3 regions of the Bariatricus sp. HCP28S3_A7 genome follow, and region 2 is predicted to be linked to each of the others. Evidence: predicted binding sites of a transcription regulator. Region 2 holds the regulator's gene; each other region holds the start of a gene.

The links. Region 2 encodes Rex, which represses fermentation and respiration genes when NADH is low (regulators of the CRP and FNR family bind a similar motif). Its sites were predicted from a motif close to ATTGTTAANTANTTAACAAT; they were not measured.
Region 1: adhE (bifunctional acetaldehyde-CoA/alcohol dehydrogenase) is a predicted target of Rex. The motif match lies at 3,913-3,932, and genes of this name have one in related genera.
Region 3: rsxC (electron transport complex subunit RsxC) is a predicted target of Rex. The motif match lies at 1,340-1,359, and genes of this name have one in related genera.

Annotation. Positions count from the first base shown of each region.
Region 1 is NZ_JBQHSG010000004.1:35,899-42,849, forward strand. It holds gene ACTNA4_RS03845 (helix-turn-helix domain-containing protein) at 1-9, shown strand, start outside; gene ACTNA4_RS03850 (hypothetical protein) at 89-316, shown strand; gene ACTNA4_RS03855 (phosphotransferase) at 434-1,192, opposite strand; gene adhE (bifunctional acetaldehyde-CoA/alcohol dehydrogenase) at 1,248-3,866, opposite strand; gene ACTNA4_RS03865 (lysostaphin resistance A-like protein) at 4,051-4,830, opposite strand; gene ACTNA4_RS03870 (hypothetical protein) at 5,077-5,721, shown strand; gene ACTNA4_RS03875 (class II aldolase/adducin family protein) at 5,650-6,189, opposite strand; gene ACTNA4_RS03880 (L-rhamnose isomerase) at 6,219-6,951, opposite strand, start outside.
Region 2 is NZ_JBQHSG010000003.1:48,067-55,017, reverse strand. It holds gene alr (alanine racemase) at 1-935, opposite strand, end outside; gene ACTNA4_RS02780 (NAD(P)H-hydrate dehydratase) at 932-2,455, opposite strand; gene ACTNA4_RS02775 (redox-sensing transcriptional repressor Rex) at 2,553-3,203, opposite strand; gene ACTNA4_RS02770 (ABC-F family ATP-binding cassette domain-containing protein) at 3,347-5,272, shown strand; gene ACTNA4_RS02765 (NADP-dependent isocitrate dehydrogenase) at 5,316-6,512, opposite strand; gene ACTNA4_RS02760 (GntR family transcriptional regulator) at 6,538-6,951, opposite strand, start outside.
Region 3 is NZ_JBQHSG010000001.1:190,929-197,879, forward strand. It holds gene ispH (4-hydroxy-3-methylbut-2-enyl diphosphate reductase) at 1-191, shown strand, start outside; gene rpsA (30S ribosomal protein S1) at 172-1,260, shown strand; gene rsxC (electron transport complex subunit RsxC) at 1,472-2,791, shown strand; gene ACTNA4_RS00940 (RnfABCDGE type electron transport complex subunit D) at 2,822-3,793, shown strand; gene ACTNA4_RS00945 (RnfABCDGE type electron transport complex subunit G) at 3,793-4,395, shown strand; gene rsxE (electron transport complex subunit RsxE) at 4,388-5,089, shown strand; gene rsxA (electron transport complex subunit RsxA) at 5,102-5,677, shown strand; gene ACTNA4_RS00960 (RnfABCDGE type electron transport complex subunit B) at 5,690-6,481, shown strand; gene ACTNA4_RS00965 (DUF2752 domain-containing protein) at 6,483-6,951, shown strand, end outside.

The DNA of each region.
Region 1 (6,951 bases), on a different contig from region 2:
TATGATTAATTCGTTGTAAGCTTTTTTCAGCCGTGCTATACTTTATCCTGCAAATTACATGAAACCAGTTTAAAGGAGTATGAATCATATGAATCCTATGAATTTATTTCAAATTAAAAAACTCTGGAACGAGTTCACTGCCCGTCATCCAAAGTTTCCGAATTTTATAAAAGCCGTATCCCAAAATGCCATCCAGGAGGGTACGATCCTGGAAATCCAGGTCACCTGCCCTGACGGTAAGAGCTTTGCTTCCAACCTGAAAGTAACTGCCGAAGATCTGGAAATGCTCCAGAGGCTCCGGCAGTTACAATCCTGATTTAGAAATGTAATACTCCAAAGAAGGCAGCCGAGGCGTACTTGAATTTCCCTCTCTACATTATAAAAAAACGCCCAGACCATATGGTCTGAGCGTTTTTTGATATAACAAGAATTCCTACTGGAAGTCAATTACATCGATCCATCTTGAAAGGAATGCTTTCTCTTCTTCAATTCCCTTCGTAAGCTGTACTGCTGCCGCAATCGGAAGCCATTTCTGTACATACTGTTTTGCTGTATCACTCTTCTTGCAGAACAGATCCAGATACAGATCTGCAAGTTTCTGATTCTTTAATGCAAACTGCAGATACGTGATCGCAGCATCCCCACTTGCATTTCCCTGTGTAGCATGTGACCAGTCTACGATGGTCATGGTTCCGTCTTCTGCTACAATTACGTTGCTCGGGTTAAAATCGCCGTGGCAGAGCTTGGTATGCTTCGGCATAGAATCCAGTCTGGTCTGAAGCTCATAACGTGTTGTAGCATCAACAGTTTCTTTCAGAGTTTCAATCTTACGTGCGAATTTATCCTTCTGAAGCGTCAGACGCGGAGCTTTTTTTGCATGCATGGTAAGCTGAAGATCCACAAACTGCTCCATGTATTTTTCCATATTGACCGGATCATTTTCCATGATCTCTTCCATGGTCTTTCCTTCTACATATTCAATCTTAAGAGCCCACTCTCCGTCAATCTGGGTTACTTCCAGAACCTTTGGAATGTTCAGTCCGCTTTCTTCCACACGTGCCTGGCACAGAGCTTCGTTAAATACATTTGCTTTTCCGTGTTCCGGTGTGAACACTTTTATGATCTGATCCCCTTCTCTATAAACAACCTTATACGGACGGGTTACAACTACATCTTTATTCATTACATTCATGGTAGACATCCTTTCTTTTAAACTGATTTATACGTCTAAAAATATCTGCATTTACCTATTTGTTTTCTGTACCATAGTAAGCTTTCAGATAGATTTCTTTCAGCTCTGACATCAGCGGGTATCTCGGGTTCGCACCTGTACACTGGTCGTTAAATGCCTGCTCTACCATGTCATCCAGAGTATCCAGGAAATATTTCTCATCTACACCGTAATCCTTGATCGTCGGTTTGATCTCGATCGTTCTCATCAGGTCTTCCAGTTTAGCAAGAAGTTTTTCAAATACTTCCTGATCGTTCTTTCCGGTCAGACCTACAAAACGTCCGATTTCAGCATAACGCGCCAGTGTGTGCGGATACTGATACTGAGAGAATGTACCCATCTTTGTCGGTACCTCAGCACTATTATAACGCATTACTTCTGTAAGTACCAGCGCATTTGCAATACCATGCGGCAGGTGATGGAATGCACCTAATTTGTGAGCAAGTGAGTGGTTTACACCAAGGAATGCATTTGCAAATGCCATACCGGCCATGCAGGATGCATTTGCCATATGATCTCTTGCTTCCACATCATTTCCGTCTTTGTATGCGCGCGGCAGGTAATCAAACACGAGCTTGATTGCCTTCAGTGCAAGGCTGTCTGTATAATCGGAAGCCATAATAGAAACATAAGCTTCGATTGCATGTGTCATTACGTCGATACCGGACGCACAGGTAAGTCCTTTCGGAGCACTCATCATATTGTCTGTGTCAACGATTGCCATGTTCGGCATCAGTTCGTAGTCAGCAAGCGGCCATTTGATTCCGGTCTCTTTATCTGTGATGATTGCAAATGGTGTTACTTCTGAACCGGTACCTGAAGAAGTCGGGATCGCAACGAAATATGCTTTTTTACCCATCTTCGGGAAGGTGTAGATTCTCTTGCGGATGTCCATGAAGTCCATTGCCATATCGTCGAAGTCTGCATCCGGATTTTCATAAAGAACCCACATAACTTTTCCGGCATCCATAGCGGAACCACCACCAAGTGCAATAATGCAGTCCGGCTCAAATGCACGCATTGCTGCTGCACCGGCTTTAGCGGATGCAAGGGACGGATCCGGTTCTACATCAGAGAAGCATGTATGAACAATTCCCATCTGGTCTAATTTATCTTCAATCTGTTTTGTATATCCGTTTTTGTAAAGGAAAGAGTCTGTTACGATGAAGCAGCGTTTCTTGCCCATAACGGTTCCGAGTTCATCCAGGGCAACCGGCATACATCCTTTCTTGAAGTAAACTTTTTCAGGTGTTCTCATCCAGAGCATGTTTTCTCTCCTTTCAGCAACGGTCTTGACATTGATTAAGTGTTTTACTCCAACGTTTTCAGAAACAGAGTTTCCTCCCCATGAACCACATCCAAGTGTCAGAGATGGAGCCAGCTTGAAGTTGTAAAGGTCTCCGATACCGCCATGAGAAGAAGGAGTATTCACAAGAATACGGCATGTCTTCATTGCTGCAGCATGTTTTGCCATTTTTTCTTTTTCGTTCGTATTAATGTACAGAGAAGATGTATGTCCATATCCGCCGTCTGCAACAAGCTGTTCTGCCTTGGCAAGTGCTTCGTCAAATGTTTTTGCCTTGTACATTGCAAGTACCGGAGACAGTTTTTCATGTGCAAATTCTTCACTGATATCTACAGATTCCACTTCACCGATCAGGATCTTCGTCTCTGCCGGAACAGTCACGCCGGCCATCTCTGCAATCTTGGCAGCCTTCTGACCAACGATTTTCGCATTCAGTGCGCCGTTGATGATGATCGTTTTTCTAACCTTCTCGATCTCGTCGCCTTTCAGGAAGTAGCATCCTCTGTATTCAAACTCATCTCTGACCTGTTTGTAAATGCTCTCCAGTACCGTCACTGACTGCTCAGAAGCACAGATCATACCATTGTCAAATGTTTTGGAATGGATGATGGAGTTCACTGCCAGACGGATATCTGCTGTCTCATCAATAATAACCGGAGTATTTCCTGCTCCGACACCAAGTGCCGGTTTTCCTGAAGAGTAAGCAGCCTTAACCATTCCCGGACCACCTGTAGCAAGAATGATATCAGCATCCCGCATAACCATATTGGTAAGTTCCAGACTCGGAACGTCGATCCAGCCGATGATTCCTTCCGGTGCACCTGCTTTTACTGCCGCTTCCAGAACAAGCTTTGCAGCAGCAATCGTAGATGCTTTTGCACGCGGATGCGGGCTGATAATGATTGCATTTCTTGTCTTCAATGCGATCAATGTCTTAAAGATTGCTGTTGAAGTCGGGTTTGTGGTCGGAATAACTGCGGCTACAAGGCCGATCGGTTCTGCAATTTTTTTAATTCCGTATATCGGATCTTCTTCGATCACACCGCAGGTCTTTGTATTTTTATAAGCGTTGTAAATATACTCTGATGCATAATGATTCTTGATTACTTTGTCTTCTACGATACCCATTCCGGTCTCTGCAACTGCCATTTTTGCAAGTGGGATACGGGCCTTATCTGCTGCTGTAGCCGCAGCCTTGAAAATCTTGTCTACCTGCTCCTGTGTATAAGTAGCAAAGACTTTCTGTGCTTCCTTCATCGCTTTCATTTTCGCTTCCAGCGCTTCCGGGTTGTCGATTATGGTTGGGATGTTGGTTTCCTGATTTGCCATTTTGAATCCTCCTGTAATGAAATAATGGAATCATAGTAGTTCGCTTATTGTTAATTAATTAACAATCCTTATGATGCTATTATATTGGATTCCGCTTCTTTTGTCAATACACATTGTTAAATAAATAACGATTTCGACATTATGCATAAGCAAATGTCGAAATCGCATAAAACCTACAGCACATTTACCATTTTTTTTGCATCTGGATTATTCCCCCCAGTCCATATCCTGCAAGCATCAGCTCCAGAATAAGAAGGATTCCGCTCAGCCTGTCCGGGACAGAAAAGAGCATCAGTGCATATCCCCACATATTAAAAACGATATGAAGTGCGATACCTGCCGCTAATGTATCATATTTTCTTACCACATAACCGATCAATAATCCGATTACTCCGGCACAGATTCCCTGCGCCAGATTCAGATGATAAATACCAAACAGTACCGCCTGCAGAAGATTCGCAATCCAGAACGCCAGTCCTGCTTTTTCAAAATAATGGTGGATCAGTCCGCGGAAAATCAGTTCCTCCACAATCGGAGCCAGAAGAACTGTATAAAATATAATCGCAAGAGACATCGTTCCCATTCCCGAATTTCCGAGCAATTGTTCATAATCTTCCAACGCCTTTGGAAGGAGAATTTGTATGGCAATCATCATAAGGCTGCTGATTCCCTGGACCCCGATTCCGACTGCCGCCAGGTAAAGCGGTGCTCTTCGAACTTTCCCTACATCCTGCACCGGGGAAAACCGGTATCCTGTCTCGAACCGATACCAGATTCCGATCAGCATGATCAAGATCAATGTGATCGGCACTGCATTAACTGCAAGTGTCGGAGCTGTTCCCAGAATCTGATATGACATGATATTCATCAGCGACTGAAGCATCAGTACTGCCGGCAATACCAGAAATCCCAATACAAACGCCGTCACCCTCTGCTTCCATGATTTATATTTCCTATTCTTCACACGCCAAGTCTCCTTTCATACTTCCTCGGTATCCCGTCATATAACGGTTCATATTATCCGTTATTTTATCACCTTTTTTTCACTCGTACAACGCCAATTTCTATACAGTCGTATCCCCTGATTCTTATGGATTCCACCCGCGGGAACATTGACTGTACCTCCCGCAAATGTTATACTGTATCATAATACAAAGCACCACTGAAATGAATTCATCATACAGTCTATTTAAGAATCAGGGGGCTGTCTATGTCCAAAGAAAATTATTTTCAAAAAGCACTATCCAATTTCACATTTGAAGTAGCAAGCGACGGTGCCATCCGCCATCTGGCCGGGCACGGATATACCGTCCCCCAGATATCCAAAAAGCTTAATTTTCCCACACCTTATGAACGGATTCAGCGAATCGTATGGGAATCGATGCTGGACAACCGCATACTTCTTCTGGAAGAGCCCGGAAATGCAGGCATTCACAAAAAAATCTCCTACATTCAGGATAGGGACAGCTACGGAAGAACCAGCTTCCGTCAGGTTATTGTCAGTGAAACTACGCTGCCGGAGATTCATTGGACTACCTATACTTATGATCCCGATACACATGGTCCACTTTCCGACTTACTTTCCGCAAAATATGCTGCAAATTCTGAAGATGCCTATGCATCCTGCGATTTCGGTCTGCGGCTTTTGAAAGATCCTGCAGGATTCTCAGACTCTCTCAAGGTTCTGGAGGAAAATCAAAGAGAGTATATCCTCGGTCTTCCCTGGGTAAGCTCCGTCGTCTACCACCGGCTCGATTTGCGGATGCGGACGATTCTTGTCAGATTATATGAAAATGACCTCTATCAGGGATGCTGTTATTTTGGAACAACCGGCGAGAAAGTTATTTTGAACTGAATTGCCGGAAAGCTTTTTTATCTTTAGGGTAAGTGCAATGACGTTCGTTGTATGTGCATGGTAAATGACTCTGTGCGCACCATTGGTTGCCAACTTTTTCACTTCATGATTCATAAGATAGCTAGGCAGTTCACTGGTCGGTCTTCCTCCGTTTACCAGGCCCCAGCAGATTCTGTAATTTTCACCTTTTTCATCCAATTCTATGATACAGATGCTGTCTTCCGGATCCAGGATGACGTTGCGGAAATATTTTCCGCTTCCTGTTACCATGAAGAATTCTCCTGCCAATTCAGGCACAGAAGTTCCGATTTCTTTCCATTCTCCGTCAAGACTGAGATATTCTTTTACTTCTTCAACCTCTTCCTCTTTCATGCGGTAAGACAGGTTTCCGCCATTTCTCTCATGCCATCCCTGCTCCCATCCGTCATTACACATACGAATAAATCCCTGTACAAATTTTACATCCATAATACTCCTAATCTTTTCTCCTTCCAAATTTAGTTTCTCTTGCTGAGTACTTCTGCTTCGTATTTTTCTACTTCTTCAAACCAGCCTTCAGATGCCACACCACATCTTCTGCAGTATTCTTCCCAGACATCTCCCAGCGGAAGTGTCTTGATTTCTTCCTGGAGCACCATTTTCTTAGACATCTGATTCGTATCCTGAAGTTCTTTAAGCATCTCGTTTGGTGTGCAAAGGGCATTTAAGAGTGCTTTCTGGAAACTTCTGAATCCGGTTACCCATGCAGAAATACGGTTAATAGAGGCATCAAAGTAATCCAGTGCGATATAAGTCCGTTCCATACCTCTTTCACAGCGGACAATTTCTTTTGCGATTTCTTTTGTCTCATCATCAAACAGAACCACATGGTCGGAATCCCAGCGAATCGGCCGTGTCACATGCAAAGCAATCTCCGGGAAAAATGTAAGTAATGCCGGAATTTTATCTGAGACAACTTCTGTCGGATGATAATGTCCGTTATCCATAAGCGGCAGGCATTTATCAATATTTGCCGCTGCATAGCTGAGTGCATATTCTGCGGATCCCACCGTATAAGCCTCGACTCCGATACCAAACACCTTAGACTCTACACATGGTTTTAACATCTTTGGATCGTATGGTTCAGAAAGGATCTCATCAATTGATTCTTTATAGCGCACTCTCGGTCCCATACGGTCCGCTGGGATATCCTTATAGCCGTCACCTGTCCAGATATTCATAACACATGGA
Region 2 (6,951 bases):
CCAACGATCGGCGCTTTCTTCCCATGAATCAAAACATATCCTTTATTGGACAGACTCCTGGGATACCCGTCACCGTACCCGGCCGGTACTGTTGCAATCTGCATTCTCCGATCCGCTACAAAGGTTCCACCATAGCTGACGGCAGTCCCTTTTTCAATCCATTTCAAATATGTGATATGGGAAATCAATTCCATAGCCGGTTTCAATGGAACCGAATCTTTTCTCACTTCCTCAGAAGGGTACATACCGTAAGTAGATATGCCCGCTCTCACAAGATTCAGATTCAATTCCGGCTGATCGATGATCGCAGCACTGTTTGATACATGAAGTAGTGGAAAATGGATACCCCTTTTCTCCAGTTCTTCTTTAACCCGGATATATGAAGTAAATTGCTGATCTGTGATCTCCTTATTTTTCTCATCAGCCCGCGAAAAATGTGTAAACATTCCTTCCAGCTCTACACATGGAAGATGACTGATCTTTTCGATTGCGTTCACGCTTACGTCATCCGGCGCAAATCCGAGTCTGGACATTCCGGTATCAATCTTAATATGAAAGATTGCATTCATTCCCAGTTCTTCTGCTTTTGCCGATGCCAGAGCTGCCAGTTCACCGTCATAGACCGTCATACGGATCTGATGCCGAATCATCGCTTCCATCTGATCCGGGAAAATGCATCCGAGGCAAAGAATCGGTTTTCCAATCCCAGCTTTTCGAAGCAGGATCCCTTCTTCCAATGTTGCCACAGCATATCCCCATACGTACTCCACATCTTCTAACATTTCTGCAATCGGTACGGCACCATGTCCGTATCCGTCCGTTTTCACGACAACGATCATCCGCGCATCGTTTTTAATATTACGATACATCATTTGCATGTTATACATTACTGCATCAAGATCGATCACTGCGCGCAGTCTGTTATATGTCTTCATTTCAAGTTTTCCTCCAAAGTTTTTAGTGTTCTGCCAAGCCCCCGGATGAGATCTTCAGCAAGCACACTGTAGGATCCACATTCTTCTCTTGCCGTATCTCCGGCAAGGCCGTGCAGATATACTCCCAACACAGCCGCGTCAAAAGTCGGGAGGTTCTGAGCCATCAGGCCGGCAATCGTTCCTGCCAGCACGTCACCGGAACCGGCCTTCGCCATTGCTGCATTTCCGGATGAATTCAGAAACGTCGGATGTCCGCAAGCTGCGACGAGTGTTCTGCTGTCTTTCATGGCACAAACGACCTGCATTTTTTCAACAAACTCACGTAGAAGAGCGTTCCTATGATTCTTTAGTTCTGCAACAGGATATCCTGTCAATCTTGACATTTCTTTCATATGAGGTGTCAGCACATACTGTTCTTTCTGGCGCGCCCATTTTCTTCGCTCTTCTTCGGTAAATTCCGCAAGAAGATTGAGACCGTCCGCATCAATCACACACGGCTTCCGGTTCATTTCCAGCGTCATTTTAAAAAGTCTCCGCGAATACTCTGAAATTCCAAGTCCGCATCCGATGCAGACCACATCTGCCCATTGAAGCAGATCTGGAAGTTCCCGGAAACAATCTAAGGCCATCTCATCATAAGTCGTGATAATAGCTTCCGGCAGAAGCTGCTGAAGAATCTGTCTGTTGGATTCTTCCGTGTATATCCGTACAAGGCCTGCGCCTACCATGTACGCCGCATGGGCACTTAAGTACGCTGCCCCCGACATTCCCCTACTTCCGGCAATAAGAAGAACCCTTCCATAGCTTCCTTTATTGGAATCCGGCTTTCTCTCCGGCATCCTGGAAATCACATCCTGTTTTTCCAGCATAAAATAAAGATCGTCCCGGTTTTCAAAGCCCGGATCCGTAATGCCGATATCCTTTACCAGTACTTTCCCCGCATACTCGGAACCCGGAAAGAAAACCTGACCTGCCTTAGCGTATGCAAACGTGACTGTCAAATCAGCCCGGAACGCACATCCCAGTACTTCCCCGGTGTCAGCGGAAATTCCGGACGGAGTATCAATCGCAACTTTGTATCCCTGATACCGGTTCATTTGTTCAATCACATTCTGGTAATGTCCTTCGATATTTCGGCAAAGCCCGATTCCAAATACGGCATCTATAATAACACTATATTCCTTCTCCGGTAAAGTGTTTCCTACAGACACGCCCAGATTTTCCAGAATATGCATCTGCTGCTTCGTTTCTTCACTCCTGGATTCCAATTTTCCGGCAAAACACACATCGACCCTTTTTCCTTCTTCGGCAAGCAGTCTTGCCACCGCGAATCCGTCTCCACCGTTGTTGCCGGAGCCGCATACCACCAGTGCATAGGACAGATCAATCTGCTCTTCTTTCATTGCAGCCATACACTGAAGCGCCGCACGTTCCATCAGTACCAGCGAAGGAATCCCGATCTCATGGATCATTCTTCCGTCCGCCGCTTTCATCTGTTCAGCCGTCAATATATATTTCATATTCTCACCTTCCAATACGCAATAAAGAGCCCCGCAGCCGGAACTCTTCTCTCATTACGCCGATTCAGGCAAAATGTGTGTAACACATTCTGTCGAATTATGAATTATCTGTATGTTCCATATTATAACGTGTTATATTGTATGAAAGTCTCATCAGACTCTCCGATAAATGCACGTTCTCAACAATAATATTATCCGGAAGATTCAAATCTGTATGTGCAAAATTCCAGATCGCCCGCACACCATTATCAACCAGAACATTCGCAACATCTATGGCTCTTGTCTTCGGAATCGCAAGTACTCCGATTTCAATATCATTCTTCTGAATAAAATCACTCAGTTCATCCATCATCCGGATCTCCACACCGCGGATCGTAATTCCCACAAGTCGTGGATTCACGTCAAATAATCCTTTTAATACAAAACCTCTTTTTTCAAATGCTGCATAATTAGCCAGTGCCTGTCCAAGATTACCGGCACCGATAATGACCATGTTATGTTGGTTGTCCAGTCCCAGAATTTTCCCTATTTCCGTATATAAGTATTTTACATTATACCCGTATCCCTGTTGTCCAAATCCACCAAAATTATTAAGGTCCTGACGAATCTGGGATGCAGTTACTTTCATTCTCTTGCTCAAATCGTTGGAGGATATTCGTTCCACACCGTGTTCCAGCAATTCGCCAAGATAACGATAGTATCTCGGAAGTCTTCTGATTACTGCCTGAGATATTTCTCTTTCTTCCACCTGACATCCACCTTCCATTCTTATTCTAAATTTCATTATATAAAAATGACATAAAAAAGTCAAACTTAATAGTTGTTTTTTATTGTATTTCCGATATAATGAGGTAGACAGTACCTATTTCTACAGTATAAGGAGGTTTGAAAATGATACTGGCATGCCACAATTTAACGAAATCCTTTGGGGAGCAGGTTATTGTGAATAAAGGCTCCTTTCATATAGAAGACCGTGAGAAAGCGGCGCTGGTCGGTCTGAACGGCGCCGGGAAATCCACAATTTTGAAAATGATCGTCGGTGAATTGAATAGTGATGACGGTGATGTAATTCTTACCAAAGGAAAAACAATGGGCTATCTTGCCCAGCACCAGGACCTGATGAGCGGGAATACCATTTACGAAGAAGTCCGCACCGCCAAATCTGAGATTATCGAAATGGAACGTCAGATTCGTGCACTGGAACTGGAAATCAGTACGCTGACCGGTGACGCACTTCAGATGAAACTTGACACTTATCATAGACTTACCGCTGCATTTGAACGTGCTGACGGCTATTCTTATAAAAGCGAACTGGTCGGTGTTCTTAAAGGCCTTGGGTTTACTGAGGATGAATTTCAGAAACCGGTGGACGCCCTTTCCGGCGGCCAGAAGACACGTGTTTCCCTCGGCAAACTTCTGCTGACGAAACCGGATATTTTACTGCTGGATGAGCCTACCAATCACTTGGATATGAATTCAATCGCATGGCTTGAGAACTACCTGCTGAATTACTCCGGTGCAGTGCTCATCGTCTCCCACGACCGTTATTTTTTGAATCGTGTCGTAACGAAAGTGCTGGAGATTGAAAACGGTACACTGATGACATATATGGGAAATTATTCAGATTATGCCCAGAAGAAACAGCAGCTCAGAGACGCAAGGCTAAAAGAATATCTGAATCAGCAACGGGAAATCAAGCATCAGGAGGCAGTCATCGAAAAGCTTCGTTCCTTCAACCGCGAGAAATCAATCCGACGTGCGGAAAGCCGGGAAAAGCTGTTAAACAAAATCACACCTGTTGAAAAACCGGTTGAGCTGAATACCGATATTCATTTAAGCCTGGAGCCTTCCTGTGTGAGCGGGAACGACGTGCTTCGCGTTGAAGGCCTTGGAAAATCATTTGCTCCCCAGGTCCTTTTTCAGGATGTCAGCTTCGAGATTAAGCGAGGTGAACATGTAGCCATCGTAGGCGATAACGGAACAGGGAAAACGACACTGCTTAAGATTTTGAACAATGTGATCGCGGCGGATTCGGGAAGCTTTACACTGGGAACCAATGTACATATCGGTTACTACGATCAGGAACATCACGTACTTCACATGGAAAAAACGATCTTTGAAGAGATCTCCGATGATTATCCGACACTTACGAATACACAGATCCGGAATGTTCTAGCTGCATTTTTATTCACAGGCGATGATGTATTTAAGATGATCGGTGATTTGAGCGGCGGAGAACGCGGACGAGTATCTCTTGCAAAGCTGATGCTCTCCGAGGCGAACTTCCTGATTTTGGACGAGCCTACGAACCACCTGGACATCGCTTCGAAAGAAATTTTGGAAAATGCATTGAATGAGTACACCGGAACCGTACTTTATGTGTCCCATGACCGTTATTTCATCAACCAGACAGCCACGCGTATTCTTGACCTGGTGAACCATACTTTTGTAAATTATATTGGAAACTACGATTACTATCTCGAAAAGAAAGAGGAACTCACGACGGCATACGCCGGTGGCAATATTTCAGACAAGCAATCTACGAATGAAGGCACTTCTTCAATGTCCCAGTCCAAAATGAGCTGGCAGGAACAGAAAGAAGAACAAGCAAGAATCCGGAAGCGTCAGAACGAACTGAAAAAGACGGAAGAACGCATTACCCGGCTGGAAGAACGAAACCAGGAGATCGATACGCTTCTTATGCAGGAAGAAATCTATACCAATTCCGTCCGGTGTCAGGAACTGGCAAAGGAAAAGGCTGCAAATGAAGAAGAGCTGGAAGAGCTCTATGAAAAATGGGAAGAGCTGGCTGAATAACTGTTAAAAACGCGCCTTATCGGCGCGTTTTTCCTGTTTTTATTTACAATCTCTCAGCGATCGCTTTGATAAAATCTTCGCTGTTCAATACAGTCGGATTTGGAAGCGTCGTGATCAGTGCAAGATCTTTAGTCATATTTCCGCTTTCAATTGTATCGATCGTTGCCTTTTCCAGCTTATCGGCAAAATCCATCAGCTCCTGATTTCCATCCATCTCACCACGTTTTCTGAGTGCCCCCGTCCATGCAAAGATCGTTGCCACGGAGTTAGTAGATGTTTCTTCTCCTTTCAGGTGCTTGTAATAGTGCCGCTGTACCGTTCCGTGTGCTGCCTCATATTCATAGTATCCTTCCGGAGATACCAGCACGGAAGTCATCATGGCCAGTGATCCGAATGCGGAAGAAACCATGTCACTCATCACATCACCGTCATAGTTCTTACATGCCCAGATATAACCGCCTTCAGACTTCATCACACGTGCTACGGCATCGTCGATCAGCGTATAGAAATACTCGATTCCGGCTTCTTCAAACTTCTCTTTGTAATCTGCATCAAAAATCTCCTGAAAAATATCTTTAAAGGTATGGTCGTATTTCTTGGAAATCGTATCTTTCGTTGCAAACCAGAGATCCTGTTTCGTATCCAGTGCATAGTTAAAACAGCTTCTTGCAAAACTCTCGATTGACTGATCAATATTATGCATGCCCTGAACAATTCCGGATCCGGTAAAATTATGAACCAGCTCTCTCGTCTCGGTTCCGTCCTCTGCGGTATAAACCAGTTCTACCTTTCCGGCACCCGGGATCTTCATTTCAGAACCTTTGTAAACATCCCCGTAAGCGTGTCTTGCAATCGTGATCGGCTTTTTCCAGTTCTTTACACAAGGTTCAATTCCTTTTACAACGATGGGTGCACGGAATACAGTACCGTCAAGGATCGCACGAATGGTTCCATTCGGGCTCTTCCACATTTCTTTCAGATTATACTCTTTCACACGGGCTGCGTTCGGAGTGATCGTTGCACATTTTACTGCAACCTTATATTTCTTCGTTGCGATTGCAGAATCCACAGTAACCTGATCGTTTGTCTCGTCTCTGTGTTTCAGGCCCAGATCATAATATTCTGTCTTCAAATCAATATACGGAAGAAGAAGATGCTCCTTGATCATCTTCCACAGGATCCTTGTCATCTCATCTCCGTCCATCTCAACAATTGGTGTCGTCATCTGAATCTTGCTCATGCTTACTCTTCCTTTCTTTTGCCTGTTATTCCTGCTCAATATGAAGATTCTCCATAACATTCAGGATATGAATATGTGCCAGTTCTTCTGCACGGTCCGCATCTCCGGTCCGTAGTGCATTCAGGATCTCCCGGTGTTCTTCCAGAGATTTTTTTGCCCTGTCTTCTTTCTTCACGGATCGTTTTCTTGCCACCTGAACATATTTATGAAAATCAGAAAGAATATGTCTGAGTATCCGGCTCTGACTTGCGTCATAAAGAACCTCATGAAACTTTCCGTCAAGTTCTGCAAGCTGTTCGGCATTTCCACGATTCAAGTGGTATTCTGTAAGAAGCAGGACTTCTTCCATTTCCTGAATCTGCTCCTCTGAAATGTGCTCAGCCGCCCAACGTGCACATAGGCCTTCAAGCATGGAACGCGTCATATAGATATCATGCAC
Region 3 (6,951 bases), on a different contig from region 2:
ATAGTTCCAATACCCAAAAGCTATTTGAAATATGCAAAAAAGCATGTAACAATACGTACTATATACAGACACTTGGCGATTTGGATACGAATCAATTAAGGTCCGTGGAAACAGTAGGTATTACAGCAGGGGCATCCACGCCCAACAATATAATTGAGGAGGTTCAAAATAATGTCAGAATTAACTTTTGAACAAATGTTAGAAGAATCATTTAAAACAATTCATAATGGAGAGGTTGTAGATGGCACTGTAATCGATGTGAAACCGGACGAGATTATTCTGAATATCGGATACAAGGCCGACGGTATCATCACCAGAAGTGAATACACGAATGAGTCAGGATTAGACCTTACAACAGTTGTATCTGTTGGAGACACAATGACTGTAAAAGTGCTGAAAGTAAATGATGGAGAAGGACAGGTTCTTCTTACATACAAGAGACTTGCAGCTGAGAAGGGCAATGAAAGATTAAAAGAAGCATTCGAGAACAAAGAAGTTCTGAAAGCAACCGTTACACAGATCCTTGGCGGCGGATTAAGTGTTGTTGTAGATGAAGCAAGAGTATTTATTCCTGCAAGTCTTGTGTCAGATACTTATGAGAAAGATTTATCAAAGTATCAGGATCAGGAGATTGAGTTTGTGATCAGCGAGTTCAATCCGAGAAGAAATCGTATCATCGGTGATAGAAGACAATTGCTCGTAGCAGAGAAGGCTGAGAAGCAGAAAGAGCTCTTTGCAAAGCTGAAAGTTGGCGATACGGTTGAGGGTACTGTTAAAAACGTGACAGACTTCGGCGCATTTATCGATCTCGGCGGAGTGGACGGACTGCTTCATATTTCTGAAATGTCATGGGGAAGAGTTGAGAATCCGAAGAAAGTATTTACAGTAGGTGAGACTCTGAAAGTACTTGTGAAAGATATTCGCGATACAAAGATCGCACTCAGCCTGAAGTTCCCGGAGACCAATCCGTGGGCAAACGCAGCAGAAGATTATGCTGTAGGCAAAGAAGTGACAGGAAAAGTGGCAAGAATGACTGATTTCGGTGCATTTGTAGAGCTGGCACCTGGTGTAGATGCATTACTTCACGTATCTCAGATTTCCAGAGCACATGTTGAGAAGCCGTCTGATGTTCTTTCTGTTGGTCAGGAGATTACAGCTAAGGTTGTAGATTTGAATGAAGCTGAGAAGAAGATCAGCCTTAGCATGAAAGCACTGGAGAATGCAGAAGTGCAGGCAGCGGAAGCACCGGTTGAAGAATAGAATTTTAGAAAATTCAAGTGAATATGATGGGATTTTTATACAAAAAGAGACTGGAAACAGTCTCTTTTTGCGTCTATAAAATGTTAAAAAAACATCAAGATGTTTCTCAAAATGTACAATAAATTTGTGCATTTTACTGGAATTGTTCTTGAGTTTTCGGTATAGTTAGAGCAAGTCAACAAGGAGAAATAAGGAAAGAAGGAAATTGATTATGGGACTTTTGACATTTAAAGGCGGAGTTCATCCGAATGACGGCAAAAGCCTTGCAAAGGACAAGGAAATTGTAGAACTGTTGCCGAAAGGCGATCTTGTGTATCCGCTTTCCCAGCACATCGGGGCGCCGGCAAGCCCGATTGTCAAAAAAGGCGATCATGTCCTGAAAGGGCAGATGATTGCCGAAGCGGGTGGATTTGTATCTGCGCCGATTTATGCGTCCGTGTCGGGAACTGTAAAAGCAATTGAGCCGCATGTGAACCCGACCGGTGCAAAAGTGAATTGCATTGTAATTGAAAATGATGGTCAGTATGAAGAGGTGGAATATCCTCCGGTAAAACCACTTTCAGAACTGACAAAAGAAGAGATTCTGAATATGATTGCGAATGCCGGTATTGTAGGTATGGGTGGGGCCGGATTCCCGACCCGTGTGAAGCTCTCACCGAAAGAACCGGACAAGATCGATTACATCATAGCGAACTGTGCAGAATGTGAACCGTATATCACGGCAGACTACAGAAGGATGATGGAGACTCCGGAACTTCTGGTAGAAGGCATGAAAGTTATTCTCAAGTTGTTTGACAATGCAAAAGGTATTTTTGGTGTGGAAGATAACAAACCGGATTGTATCGCAAAACTCAAAGAACTGGTTAAAGACGAACCGCGTATGGAAGTAAAGACATTGATGACAAAATATCCGCAGGGTGCAGAGCGTCAGCTGATCTATGCAACCACTGGACGCGCCATCAACTCTACGATGCTCCCGGCCGACGCAGGATGTGTGGTGGACAATGTAGAAACTGTCATCAGTATTTACAACGCGGTTGTGAAGGGAATCCCGTCTATGGAGCGTGTTGTGACCGTGAGTGGTGACGGCGTTGCAAATCCGGGTAATTATAAAGTCCTTTTTGGTACCAATCAGAGAGAATTGGTAGAAGCAGCAGGCGGATTGAAGGAAGGATGCGAAAAGGTGATTTCCGGCGGACCGATGATGGGATTTGCCATGTATACGCTTGACACACCGATTACGAAAACATCGTCTTCTATTCTCTGTCTTTCCAAAGACGAAGTATCTGCAAGTACGGCGACCGCATGTATCAACTGTGGAAGATGTGTGGAGGCCTGCCCAAGCCGAATCATACCGTCCAGACTTGCGGATCTTGCAGAACGTCATGATGAAGCAGGATTTGTCAAGATGAACGGACTGGAATGTGTGGAATGTGGTTCATGCAGTTATGTCTGTCCGGCAAAGCGCCATCTGAAGCAGGCAATCGGCTCCATGAGAAAGACTGCACTTGCAAATAAAAAGAAAAAATAGAACAGTACAGAGAGGAAGAGGTGAACAAAAGTGAGTGAACAATTGAAAATTTCATCTTCACCACATATTCGTTCCAAAGCGACGACCAGTAATATTATGATGTGGGTTGCAATCGCACTTCTGCCGGCGACCGCCTTTGGAATTTATAATTTCCGTGACACACATGAATGGCTTGTTGTGATCGTGACGACAGCAGCAGCAGTACTTACGGAATATATTTATGAGAAACTAATGCACAAACCGATCACGATCAAAGATTTCAGTGCAGTTGTCACAGGACTTCTGCTTGCACTGAACCTTCCGCCGACAGCACCACTTTGGATGGGAGTTCTCGGAAGCGTATTTGCAATCCTGGTCGTAAAGCAGCTGTTTGGAGGACTGGGACAGAACTTTATGAACCCGGCACTTGCTGCAAGATGTTTCCTGCTGATTTCTTTTACCGGCAGAATGACATCCTTTACATATGACGGGATTTCAGGTGCCACACCGCTTGCGGCTATCCGCGCAAATGTGGAAGCAGGCAACAGTGCACTGGCAGGAGTGAACAGCATGGATATGCTCCTTGGAAAGATCGGAGGAACGATCGGTGAGACTTCTGTGATCGCAATTATGATTGGCGCGATTATTCTGATTCTTATGGGAATTATCGATCTTCGTATTCCGGGAACTTATATCGTGACATTTGCATTATTCATTGGAATTTTCGGCGGATTTGTTGATGGAATCGGATTTTTCAACATTCCTTACATGACAGCACAGCTCTGCGGCGGCGGTCTGATGCTTGGAGCGTGGTTCATGGCAACCGATTACGTGACATCGCCGATTACGAAGAAGGGACAGATCGTATATGGAATCATTCTTGGTGTTCTGACCGGAATCTTCCGTTTGTTCGGAGGGTCCGCAGAGGGCGTATCCTACGCGATCATCTTCAGTAACCTTTTGGTTCCGCTGATTGAAAGAGTTACTCTTCCAAAACCATTCGGTAAAGGAGGAGAAAAATAATGAATAAAATATTAAAAAATACATTGATCCTTACCGCGATTACCGTGATTGCCGGTACGGCTCTCGGACTGGTATATGAAATAACAAAAGATCCGATTGCAAAGGCAGAAGCTGATGCAAAGCAGGAAGCCTGCCAGACGGTTTTCCCGGAAGCAGATACATTTGAAGAAGTGGAAGTTGATTCGGATGCGGCGGCGAAGGCGGTAGAAAGCATGGGAACCAATGCAACGGTCGATGAAGTGTATGTGGCAAAAATGGGCGGTGATGAAGCAGGATATGTGATCACTACAACAGATAAAGACGGATACGGTGGAAATATTCAGATTTCTGTTGGAATCATGAATGACGGAACCGTGAACGGTATCTCCATTCTGTCGATCGGTGAGACGGCAGGTCTCGGTATGCGTGCGACAGAGCCGGAATTCTATAATCAGTATGCAGAGAAGAAGACAGACAAGTTCTATGTTGCCAAGGATGGCGGAGAGAATGAGCCGATTGATGCACTCAGTGGTGCAACGATCACCAGCCGTGCCGTGACCGGAGCAGTCAACACAGCACTTGGTTATTTTCAGAATGCGTTAGGAGGTAGTGGAAATGAATAGTTGTACCGAAAGATTATATAATGGTTTAATTAAAGAAAATCCGACCTTCGTCATGATGCTTGGTATGTGTCCGACACTTGCGGTAACGACTTCTGCGATCAACGGTATCGGAATGGGACTTTCCACTACGGTTGTACTGGTACTCTCGAACATGCTGATTTCCATGCTCCGAAAAGTAATTCCGGATTCAGTCAGAATGCCTGCATTTATCGTAATTGTGGCATCATTTGTAACAATGGTGCAGTTCCTTCTGCAGGGCTTTGTTCCTTCACTGTATGATTCGCTTGGAATCTATATCCCGCTGATCGTAGTAAACTGTATCATTCTGGGACGTGCAGAAAGTTATGCTTCCAAGAATCCGGTACTTCCGTCTATCTTTGACGGTATCGGAATGGGACTTGGATTTACATTTGGTCTTACCTGTATCGCAATCGTGCGTGAACTGATCGGATCCGGAAAAATCTTCGGAATCCAGATCATGCCGAGTTTCTATGAGCCGGTCACCATCTTTATTCTTGCACCTGGTGCATTCCTGGTACTTGCGTTCCTTGTTGCAGCACGCAGCAAGATCATGAAGAAGATGGCAGCAAAAGGCAAAGAAGTTCCGAAAGCACAGAGATGTGCAGAAGGCGGATGTGCGTCATGCGGCGGCTGTGAAGGAAAAGTTTTCCCGACAGGCCAGGAAAAAGAATAGGAGGAATACGAGATGAAAGAATTACTTATTATTGCGATTGGTTCAGCACTTGTAAATAACGTAGTCCTCAGCCAGTTCCTGGGAATCTGTCCGTTCCTCGGAGTTTCCAAGAAGATCGAGACAGCTGCAGGTATGGGAGGAGCCGTTATCTTCGTTATTACGATTGCATCATTTATCACCAGTTTGATTTACCGTTTTATCTTGATGCCGACAGGGTTCGAATACCTTCAGACGATTGTATTTATCCTTGTCATCGCAGCACTGGTACAGTTTGTAGAAATGTTCCTGAAGAAAACGATGCCTCCGCTTTACAATGCACTTGGTGTGTATCTTCCGCTGATCACAACAAACTGTGCAGTACTTGGAGTTGCACTCACGAACGTACAGAAGGAATATACCATTCTGGAAGGTGTGGTAAATGGTTTTGCAACAGCACTTGGATTCACGATCGCCATCGTCATCATGGCCGGTGTTCGTGAGAAAATCGAATACAATGATATCAGCGAGTCTTTCCAGGGAACACCGATCGTACTGCTTACGGCAGCACTTATGTCCATCGCGTTCTTTGGATTCTCCGGAATCATATAGGAGGACCGGATTATGAGTATAACAGGAATTTTAGTTGCTGCACTCATCGTGGGCGGCACCGGCCTTTTCATCGGTGTCTTCCTCGGAGCTGCAGGTAAAAAATTTGCGGTAGAAGTTGATGAAACAGAACAGGCAATTCTGGAAGCACTGCCGGGCAATAACTGTGGCGGATGTGGATACGCGGGATGTTCAGGACTTGCGGCAGCCATTACGAAAGGTGAGGCACCACATAACCGCTGTCCGGTCGGAGGAGCTCCGGTAGCAGAAAAGATTGCCGCAATTCTCGGAACCGACGCAGGAGAAACGGTCCGTCAGACTGCATTTGTCAAATGTGCCGGAACCTGCGGCAAGGCAAAACAGGCCTATGACTATACAGGAATCGAGGACTGTGTCATGGCAAGCCAGATGCAGAACGGAGGTCCGAAAGGATGCAGCTTCGGATGCCTTGGATTTGGAAACTGTGTAAAAGCCTGCCAGTTTGATGCGATTCATGTGGTGGACGGTATTGCAGTGGTTGATTCGGAGAAATGTAAAGCCTGCGGAAGCTGCGTTGGCGCCTGTCCGAAACGCCTGATTGAGATCGTGCCATACGAACAGAAACATCTGGTTCAGTGCAGCTCCAAAGATAAAGGAAAAGATGTCATGAGCGTATGCTCTGTCGGATGTATCGGATGTAAGATGTGCGAGAAGGTCTGTGAATTCCAGGCAGTGACTGTGACAGGCAATATCGCTCACATTGACCCGGAAAAATGTACAAACTGCGGAAAATGTGCGGAAAAATGTCCGAAGAAGATTATTAAATAATATGAAGCATCAAATAAAAAAAGCAGCGAAGGTGATGGGAGAAGGACTCCTGCTCGTGTGGCAGGATGTCCGGAACCTGTGGCCTGTGCTGCTTGTTCTGGTATTGTATTTCCTTCTTGGAAAGTTTGTGCTTCACAGTCTCTGCCCCAGTGTGATCCTGACCGGATTTCCTTGCCCGGGCTGCGGCATGACGAGAGCGATGCTGTCAATCCTGAGAAGAGATTTCGCATCCGCATGGAGATTTCATCCGTTTTCCTACGTGCTTCTTATGTGGGCTGCGGCATTTGGAATACGAAGATACATCCTCCAGAAGGATGTCAAGATCCTGATGAAATGTCTGATCGTGATTCTGATCGGGATGCTGGTGTTTTATGTGTATCGGATGGTACGGTATTTTCCGGGAGAACCTCCGATGAGTTACGATGAGAGCAGCCGGCTGTATCGGTTATACAGACTTTGGAAAGGGAATG